DNA from 3 places in the Streptomyces sp. NPDC002870 genome. Region 3 is predicted to be linked to each of the others. Evidence: predicted binding sites of a transcription regulator. Region 3 holds the regulator's gene; each other region holds the start of a gene.
The links. Region 3 encodes HrcA, which represses chaperone genes, less so after heat shock. Its sites were predicted from a motif close to TTNGCACTCNGNNNNNCNGAGTGCNAA; they were not measured.
Positions count from the first base shown of each region.

Region 1: a site for HrcA is predicted at 1,953-1,979, ahead of groL (chaperonin GroEL). Genes of this name have one in related genera too.
Region 2: a site for HrcA is predicted at 1,258-1,284, ahead of groES (co-chaperone GroES). Genes of this name have one in related genera too.

Region 1 is NZ_JBIAPW010000012.1:188,817-192,088, forward strand. It holds gene ACFYWY_RS17830 (DUF397 domain-containing protein) at 1-9, shown strand, start outside; gene ACFYWY_RS17835 (hypothetical protein) at 40-186, shown strand; gene groL (chaperonin GroEL) at 206-1,828, opposite strand; gene ACFYWY_RS17845 (cold-shock protein) at 2,189-2,392, opposite strand; gene ACFYWY_RS17850 (MoaD/ThiS family protein) at 2,802-3,080, opposite strand; gene thrC (threonine synthase) at 3,115-3,272, opposite strand, start outside.
Region 2 is NZ_JBIAPW010000004.1:134,034-137,305, forward strand. It holds gene groL (chaperonin GroEL) at 1-673, opposite strand, end outside; gene groES (co-chaperone GroES) at 803-1,111, opposite strand; gene ACFYWY_RS07190 (polysaccharide deacetylase family protein) at 1,409-2,050, opposite strand; gene ACFYWY_RS07195 (polysaccharide deacetylase family protein) at 2,047-2,961, opposite strand; gene ACFYWY_RS07200 (SAM-dependent methyltransferase) at 3,044-3,272, shown strand, end outside.
Region 3 is NZ_JBIAPW010000036.1:88,688-91,959, reverse strand. It holds gene ACFYWY_RS31860 (DUF3097 domain-containing protein) at 1-609, opposite strand, end outside; gene ACFYWY_RS31855 (MBL fold metallo-hydrolase) at 620-1,342, opposite strand; gene hrcA (heat-inducible transcriptional repressor HrcA) at 1,508-2,533, shown strand; gene dnaJ (molecular chaperone DnaJ) at 2,534-3,272, shown strand, end outside.

The sequences.
Region 1 (3,272 bases), on a different contig from region 3:
CACGACTAGCAGGACGTGTCACGAGCCGGGCGCTCGCCGGTGAACAGGAACGCACTCGGCCAGGTGTGCCCGGCGCCGCACTCCTGGCTGGCCGGTGCCCTGCTGTGGGTCCGCCGCGCCGGGCAAAAGCCCGAGGGCGGCACCCCCCTGGGAGTGGGGGTGCCGCCCTCGGTCCGTACAGCGTGAACTGCCGATCCGCGCAGGATCAGAAGTCCATGTCACCGCCCGGCATGCCGCCCGGAGCGGCCGCAGAGGCCTTCTCCGGCTTGTCGGCGATGACGGCCTCGGTGGTGAGGAACAGCGCGGCGATCGACGCGGCGTTCTGCAGCGCGGAACGCGTGACCTTCGCCGGGTCGATGATGCCCTCGGCGATCATGTCGACGTACTCGCCGGTCGCGGCGTTCAGACCGTGACCGATGGGCAGGTTGCGCACCTTCTCGACGATGACGCCGCCCTCGAGACCACCGTTGATGGCGATCTGCTTCAGCGGGGCCTCCAGCGCCAGCTTCACGGCGTTGGCGCCGGTCGCCTCGTCACCCTCGAGCTCGAGCTTCTCGAAGACCGAGGAAGCCTGAATGAGAGCCACGCCACCACCGGCGACGATGCCCTCCTCGACAGCGGCCTTGGCGTTGCGCACCGCGTCCTCGATGCGGTGCTTGCGCTCCTTGAGCTCGACCTCGGTCGCGGCGCCGGCCTTGATGACGGCCACGCCGCCGGCCAGCTTCGCGAGGCGCTCCTGGAGCTTCTCGCGGTCGTAGTCCGAGTCGCTGTTCTCGATCTCGGCACGGATCTGGTTCACGCGACCGGCAACCTGGTCGCTCTCACCGGCACCGTCGACGATCGTGGTCTCGTCCTTGGTGATAACGACCTTGCGGGCGCGGCCCAGCAGGTCCAGGCCGGCGTTCTCAAGCTTGAGACCGACCTCCTCGGAGATGACCGTGCCGCCGGTGAGGATGGCGATGTCGTTCAGCATCGCCTTGCGGCGGTCGCCGAAGCCCGGAGCCTTGACGGCAACGGACTTGAAGGTGCCGCGGATCTTGTTGACGACCAGGGTCGACAGCGCCTCGCCCTCGACGTCCTCGGCGATGATCAGCAGCGGCTTACCCGACTGCATGACCTTCTCCAGCAGCGGAAGGAGGTCCTTCACGTTGCTGACCTTGGAGTTGACGATCAGGATGTACGGGTCGTCGAGCGACGCCTCCATACGCTCCATGTCGGTGGCGAAGTACGCCGAGATGTAGCCCTTGTCGAAGCGCATACCCTCGGTGAGCTCCAGCTCCAGACCGAAGGTCTGGGACTCCTCGACGGTGATGACGCCTTCCTTGCCGACCTTGTCCATCGCCTCGGCGATGAGCTCGCCGATCTGGGTGTCGGCGGCGGAGATGGAGGCCGTCGAAGCGATCTGCTCCTTGGTCTCCACGTCCTTGGCCTGCTCGAGCAGGGCGCCGGAGACGGCCTCGACGGCCTTCTCGATGCCACGCTTGAGTGCCATGGGGTTGGCGCCGGCCGCCACGTTGCGCAGGCCCTCGCGGACGAGCGCCTGGGCGAGGACGGTCGCGGTGGTCGTTCCGTCACCGGCGACGTCGTCCGTCTTCTTGGCGACTTCCTTGACCAGCTCGGCGCCGATCTTCTCGTACGGGTCCTCGAGCTCGATCTCCTTGGCGATGGAAACACCATCGTTGGTGATCGTGGGGGCGCCCCACTTCTTCTCGAGGACGACGTTCCGGCCCTTGGGGCCAAGGGTGACCTTGACGGCGTCGGCGAGCTGGTTCATCCCGCGCTCGAGACCGCGCCGTGCCTCCTCGTCGAACGCGATGATCTTGGCCATGTGAAGTGGTCCTCCCGGACTGGGGTGGATTCTCCGGACCGCGCTGGCGCCCGCGACGGACGGCCTGCAAACCTTGTGGTTCCTTGCCCCACCTGGCCTGCGGACCTCACCGACTCGGTCCTCGTTGTCACTCTCACTGTCAGAGTGCTAACGCAATGATTAGCACTCGACCCCCTAGAGTGCAAGCGGCTTCGAAGAAGCCTCGATGAGGGGCGGCGGTCGGGCGACGGGTGGGCGCAAGCGGCTTCGAAGAAGCCTGGACGAGGGGCGGCGGTCGGGCGCAGACGCACGAGGGGCCCGCATCCCTCGTGGGATGCGGGCCCCTCGGCGTGAGTGCGTCGGTGGCCGATCGCGCCGAGATCAGACGGCGAGCTTGACCATGTCCGCCTGCGGACCCTTCTGGCCCTGCGAGATCTCGAATTCAACTCGCTGACCCTCTTCAAGGGTGCGGTACCCGTCCATCTGGATCGCGCTGTAGTGGACGAAAACATCCGCACCACCGTCGACCGCGATGAAGCCGTACCCCTTCTCCGCGTTGAACCACTTGACGGTGCCCTGAGCCATGCCTAACTCCCCTATTACTGGCCCTTGCGCAGGACCGCACTTCGCGGACCCGGGTCAGACCTCACCCACCCGACAGGAGGAGGGTGTGCGCCGGAACGCGTCGACCGCGGCTGAATGTATCTGTCCAACTGCCGTCTGCAACAGGTCAGTCGGACGAGAAATCTGCGCAAGCCCGAACGGATAATTCATGTGAATTCTGTGAATTCCGGGGCAAGTCGGGCCCGACGAAAGGCGCCTACGCGACAATTCGGCCCTGCACTTTGGCTGCTTCTTGTCGCGCGGCGACGCATTCTCATATGCGCTCGGCATGAGCAGCGGAGGGGGCTTCCCAACTCTACCGCGCTCAACCCTAAGGAATTACCCCCTCCGCTTCTCTTGCGGAGGGGGCAATAGAGGTAACTCTGCGAAGTCAGCAGCCGCCGGCGACAGCCGGGATGATCGAGACGCCCGCGCCGTCCGGTGTCGCAGTCTGAAGACCCTGCTCGAAACGGACGTCGTCGTCGTTCACGTACACGTTGACGAACCGGCGCAGCTTGCCCTGGTCGTCCAGGACGCGCGCGGCGATGCCCGTGTGGTTCTTCTCCAGGTCGGCGATCACCTCGGAGAGAGTCGCGCCCTGAGCCGAAACCTCGGCCTGGCCGCCCGTATACGTACGGAGAATGGTGGGAATGCGGACGTTGACGCTCATGGGTGCGTGCCTTCCTTGAGTCTCGGGTGGTCGGTCAGCCGGCCAGGCCGGCGTCGCGGAACGCGTCCAGGCTCGGGCGGATCGTCGCGGTCGGGCCGGTCGTCGGCGCCACCGCGTCCAGCGTCTTGAGACCGTCACCCGTGTTGAGGACGACGGTGGTGAGCGCCGGGTCGAGCACGCCCGCCTCAATCA
Region 2 (3,272 bases), on a different contig from region 3:
TCTTGCCCTGGTGGATCAGGATGTACGGGTCGTCGAGGACGGCCTCCATACGCTCCTGGTCGCTCACCATGTACGGGGAGAGGTAGCCCTTGTCGAAGGCCATGCCCTCGGTGAAGTCGAGCTCCAGGCCGAAGGCGTTGGACTCCTCGACGGTGATGACACCGTCCTTGCCGACCTTGTCCATCGCCTCGGCGATGAGCTGGCCGACCTGCTGGTCCTGCGCGGAGAGCGCGGCGACGGCGGCGATGTCGGCCTTGTCCTCGATCGGGCGGGCGGTGGCGAGGAGCTCCTCGGACACTGCCTTGACCGCGGCGTCGATGCCCTTCTTCAGGGCGGCCGGGGACGCGCCGGCTGCGACGTTGCGCAGGCCCTCGCGGACCAGCGCCTGGGCCAGCACGGTGGCGGTGGTGGTGCCGTCACCCGCGATGTCGTTGGTCTTGGTCGCCACCTCCTTCACCAGCTGGGCGCCGAGGTTCTCGTACGGGTCATCGAGCTCGACCTCACGGGCGATCGTGACACCGTCGTTGGTGATGGTGGGGGCGCCGAACTTCTTGTCGATGACGACGTTGCGGCCGCGGGGGCCGATCGTCACCTTCACCGTGTCGGCAAGCTTGTTGACGCCGCGCTCGAGGGCGCGACGGGCGTCCTCGTCGAACTTCAGGATCTTCGCCATGGGAGCTTCTCTGTCCTCTCAAACGAACTGCGCCCCTGACCGCCCGGCTACATCAGTGCGGGGGCCAGGGGCGCAGATCAAACAACTTCGGGTGCGGAGTCCTCTGGGGATGCCCCCCAGACCCCCGACCTACTTCTCGATGATCGCGAGTACGTCGCGAGCCGAGAGGACGAGGTACTCCTCGCCGTTGTACTTGACTTCGGTGCCGCCGTACTTGCTGTACAGCACGACGTCGCCGGTCTTGACGTCGAGCGGCAGACGCTCGCCGTTCTCGAAGCGACCCGGGCCCACTGCGAGGACGACGCCCTCCTGGGGCTTCTCCTTCGCGGTGTCCGGGATGACCAGGCCAGAGGCCGTGGTCTGCTCGGCGTCGAGCGGCTGGACCACAATGCGGTCCTCGAGCGGCTTGATGGCAACCTTGGAGCTGGCGGTCGTCACGATCCGACCTCCCCCTTCGGAGATCTCACGGGGTTAACTGTCTGAGGTGGCGACCAGGTGGATCCGTCGTCGCGGGTGCCGGACCTGCCCGTCGCTGTGTTGGCACTCTCCAGTGGGGAGTGCCAGACCTGAGACTATGACTGCGATTAGCACTCGGTCAAGCGGAGTGCCAATTCAACGGCGCGCGCCGCTCTGATCCCGGTACGGAAAACGTCGCGCCCGACCCATTGGTTCCGCCATCGCTCAACGGCGTACGCCCACTGGTTCCGTACGCCCAGACCCCGGGGGCACCAGGGTTCAGACGTAGTCCTCCAGGCGCGCCACCGCGTACCCCTGCTCCTGAATACGGCGCAGCAACCGTGCCGCCGTTCGTGCGTCCGCCCGCACGATCTCGCCGGGCCGCAGCTGTTCGCCCTCCGCGTACTCCCGCCCCAGGACCATCGCGCGGACCCCGCAGTCGGCCGCCGCCCGCAGCGTGTCCTCGTTGTACGCGCCCTGCGGCGGGCGGAAGAGGCGGACCTGACGCCGTCCGCAGATCTCGGCGCGCTGCCCCTCGTACGAGAGCGTGCGCAGGTCCGGTTGCCCGGCCGCGCGGAACACGCTGACCGGCAGCTTCAGTTCGCCCGTCATCCGTACGAACTGCGGATCGCGCGCCGCGCGCTCGTCGAAGGTGAGGAAGACGACCTTGTCGCGGATGGGCACCCGGTCCACCACGGACGGCTCCGAGAGGCGGCGTGCGGGCGGCTTCGGCGCGGCGGCCAGCGGCCGCGCCAGCCCCCACCGCCGATGGGCGGCGCCCGGAGCACCCGCGCCCGGCGTGACCTGTTGGGCGGCCTTGCGCCCGAGCCGCTCGATCGGGTCAACCGACTGCGCGCATCCCGCGGCGAGAAACGCACCGGCCGCCAGCACTCCGGCCAGCAGCCGGTGCGCCTGCGTCATACGTAGTCCTCCAGCTTTGCCACGGCGTAGCCCCTGCCGGTGATCGTCTTCATGACATTCCGGATCATGTCGGGCATGCTGCCCTTCCAGTCCGCGGGGCCGCGGAAGTGGGTGAGGATGATGTCGCCGGGGTGCAGGTCCTGGTCCCACTCCCGCCACTCCATGTGATCGGGAAACGCCTCCGCGGCCCACAGGGGCACGGCCTTCACCCCGCACGACTGGGCGGCGCGCAGGGTCTCCTTGTTGTAGTTGCCGTACGGCGGGCGGAAGAGCGGAGGCCGCTTGCCGTACCGCTTCTCGATCTCGGCCTGCTGGCCGCAGATCTCCCGCTCCTGCTCGGCGTAGGAAAGGCCGGGCAGATAGCGGTGGTTGAGGGTGTGGTTGTGCAGCGAGACGCCGCTGTCCTGCATCTCTTTGAAGTAGCCGTAGTTGTCGCTGATGACGTAGTCGCTGAGGAAGGCGCTGTACGGGATCTGGAGCTCGCTCATCATCTGGAGCAGGGCGGGGTCCTTCTCCGAACCGTCGTCGATCGTCAGGAAGACGATCTTCTCCTTGACCGGCACGGTAGTGAAGACGGGTGGCAAGGACTCGCCGTCTTCGACCTCGAAGCCCTTACGGGTGGTGATCTCAGGCTTGGCGTCGGGGGGCTGGGGCGCGGCGAGCGGGGTCTCGTCCAGGCCCCACTTCTTGGCGGCGACGGCCCGTTCGGCCTGAGTGCGCTCGACCTCCTCCATGTACGTGGAGAGCGCGCCGGCCGCGCCGGGCTCCTGGCCCGGGGCGGGGCGCGCGCCGCCGGAAGGTTTCGGGGACTCGGCCGCACATGCGGCGCCAAGGGCGGCGACGAGGAGCACGGCCAGGACTGCACGACTCCGTCGCGCCCGTTTTTTCTCATTTTGTGTTACTAGCTGCATGGCGCTGGATCTTGTCAGCACGGACCCGTACGGCCCGGCCGACACCGCCACCGCGGGCGCACCATCCCCCGCCTGGCCCACAATGGGCCGGGTGAACGACCTGGATCCCCTCGCCTCCTTTGCCGCACTGCTCACCGAGGAGGGGCGGGCGCTGTTGGACTCCCTGGACGCCTACGACCCGGCGCAGGAGCTGGCCACGGCCACCCGGCTGCGCCGCGAGCACCCGGCGGCGCTGGTGTCGGCGGCGCTGGGGCAGGCGCGGCTCCGGCAGCGGGCGGTCGCGAAGTTCGGGGCCGAGGACGCGCGGCGGA
Region 3 (3,272 bases):
AGAGGACGGCTTCACCGCCTCCCACACGTCGATGTACGGGTGGCCCACCACCAGGGCGTGGGCGCTGGAGATCTCGGACGCGATCCGGGACTCCTTCGAGCCGGGGACCAGGTGGTCCACCAGCACCCCCAGGCGCGCGTCCGGACCCGGGGCGAAGTCCGTGACGATCGAGGGGAGGTCGTCGATGCCCTCCAGGTACTCCACCACCACCCCCTCGATCCGCAGATCGTCGCCCCAGACCTTCTCGACCAGCTCGGCGTCGTGGCGGCCCTCCACGTAGATGCGCCCGGCGCGGGCGACCCGCGCGCGGGCGCCGGGGACCGCGAGGGAGCCCGAGGCCGTACGGGCCGGGCGGGACGCAGACGGCGACGTCGGGCGGACCAGGGTGACGACGCGGCCTTCCAGCAGGAAGCCCCGCGGGGCCAGCGGGAACACCCGGTGCTTGCCGAAGCGGTCCTCCAGGGTCACGGTCCCCGCCTCGCAGCGGATCACCGCGCCGCAGAATCCCGTGCCGACCTCCTCCACGACCAGGTCCGGGTCGGCGGGGACCTCGGGAGCAGGCTGCTGCTTCTTCCAAGGTGGCGTCAGATCGGGGCTGTAGCTGCGCATTCGGCAGACGCTACGACACCCCGAAGCGCGCCGCCAGCACGTCGCGTTGGGCGCGTACGAACGCCGCGTCGACCACCGCCCCGTGCCCCGGCACATACGCCGCGTCCTCGCCGCCCAGGGACAGCAGCCGGTCCAGCGCGGCCGGCCAGCGGGACGGGATCGCGTCCGGGCCCACCTGGGGTTCGTCCGACTCCTCCACCAGGTCGCCGCAGAACACCACCTCCGGGCTGCCCGGCACCAGGACCGCCAGATCGTGGCCCGAATGTCCCGGGCCCACATTCGCCAGCAGCACCTGCCGGCCGCCCAGGTCCAGCGTCCACTCCCCGCTCACCATGTGGTGCGGCACCACCAGTACGTCGACCGCCTGGGCCGCGGCGTCGGCGGCCACCCCGTGGCGTACCGCCGAGCCGAGGATGCCGTCCCGCTCCCGCTTCATCAGATCGGCCAGACCGACCGCGCCGTACACCTCCGCCCCCGCGAACGCCGCCGTCCCCAGCACATGGTCGAAGTGCGGGTGGCTCAGTGCGATATGCGTCACCCGGCGGCCGCCCAGGAGCGCCTGCGCCTGGGTGCGGAGCTCGGCGCCCTCGCGGAGCGTGGAGCCCGTGTCGTACATGAGGACACCGCTCTCACCGGCGATCAGACCCACAGTCGCGTCCCAGCCCGGCATCCGTCGGCGGCCCACCCCGTCGGCCAGCCGCTCCCAGCCGAACTCTTCCCAACTGACGTCCATACCGGGACGCTATCGGCAACGACCAGGGATGTCGCACGGTAGCGTCGTCGGCCGCCCTTGCTAGGGGCGTACCCCACGGCCGTACACTGGCACGGTGTAAGGCTGGCACTCGTACGCATCGAGTGCCAAGCAGTCGCCCAGGGACCACAGCTGGAGGTGTGCGCGGTGCTCAGCGAACGCAGACTCGAGGTGCTGCGCGCCATCGTCCAGGACTATGTCGGCACCGAGGAGCCAGTCGGCTCCAAGGCGCTCACCGAGCGTCATAAGCTCGGCGTCTCGCCGGCCACGGTCCGAAACGACATGGCGGTGCTGGAGGAGGAAGGGTTCATCGCCCAGCCGCACACCAGCGCCGGCCGCATCCCGACGGACAAGGGCTACCGGCTCTTCGTCGACAAGCTGGCGGGCGTCAAGCCGCTGTCGTCGCCGGAGCGCCGCGCCATCCAGAACTTCCTGGACGGAGCCGTCGACCTCGACGACGTCGTGAGCCGTACGGTACGGCTGCTCGCGCAGCTGACCCGGCAGGTCGCCGTCGTCCAGTACCCCTCGCTGACCCGGTCCACCGTCCGGCACGTGGAGCTCCTCTCCCTCGCGCCGGCCCGGCTGATGCTGGTGCTGATCACGGACACCGGACGGGTCGAGCAGCGCATGATCGACTGCCCCGCGCCGTTCGGTGACACCTCGCTCGCGGACCTGCGGGCCCGGCTCAACAGCCGGGTCGTCGGGCGCCGCTTCGCGGATGTGCCGCAGCTGGTGCAGGATCTTCCCGATTCCTTCGGGGCGGAGGACAGCGGGACCGTCTCCACGGTGCTCTCGACCCTGCTCGAAACCCTGGTCGAGGAGACCGAGGAGCGTCTGGTGATCGGCGGCACCGCCAATCTGACGCGCTTCGGTCACGACTTCCCGCTGACGATCAGGCCGGTGCTCGAGGCGCTCGAGGAGCATGTGGTGCTCCTCAAGCTGCTCGGCGAGGCCAAGGAATCTGGCGGTATGGGCATGACCGTACGGATCGGTCATGAGAACGCCCATGAAGGCCTCAACTCCACGTCCGTGGTCGCGGTCGGCTACGGTTCGGGCGACGAGGCAGTTGCGAAACTCGGCGTGGTCGGACCGACCCGCATGGACTACCCCGGAACGATGGGAGCGGTACGCGCAGTGGCACGTTACGTCGGACAGATCCTGGCGGAGTCGTAAGTGGCCACGGACTACTACGCCGTACTCGGCGTGCGCCGCGACGCATCACAGGACGAGATCAAGAAGGCATTTCGCCGGCTTGCGCGCGAACTCCACCCGGATGTGAATCCGGACCCGAAGACGCAGGAGCGCTTCAAGGAGATCAACGCCGCCTACGAGGTGCTGTCGGATCCGCAGAAGAAGCAGGTCTACGACCTCGGCGGGGACCCGCTATCGCAGGCGGGCGCCGCAGGCGCGGGCGGCTTCGGAGCCGGTGGCTTCGGGAACTTCTCGGACATCATGGACGCGTTCTTCGGTACGGCGTCGCAGCGCGGGCCGAGGTCGCGTACGCGCCGCGGCCAGGACGCGATGATCCGGCTGGAGATCGACCTCAACGAGGCGGCCTTCGGTACGACCAAGGACATCCAGGTCGACACCGCGGTCGTCTGCACGACGTGCTCCGGTGAGGGCGCTGCGCCCGGCACCTCGGCGCAGACCTGCGACATGTGCCGCGGCCGCGGTGAGGTCTCGCAGGTGACGCGGTCCTTCCTGGGCCAGGTCATGACGTCGCGCCCGTGCCCGCAGTGCCAGGGCTTCGGCACGGTCGTGCCGACGCCGTGCCCGGAATGTGCCGGCGACGGCCGTATCCGGTCCCGTCGCACGCTGACCGTGAAGATCCCGGCCGGCGTCGACAACGGCACGCGCATCCAGCTCGCCGGTGAGGGCGAGGTCGGCCCCGGCGGCGGCCCCGCGGGTGATC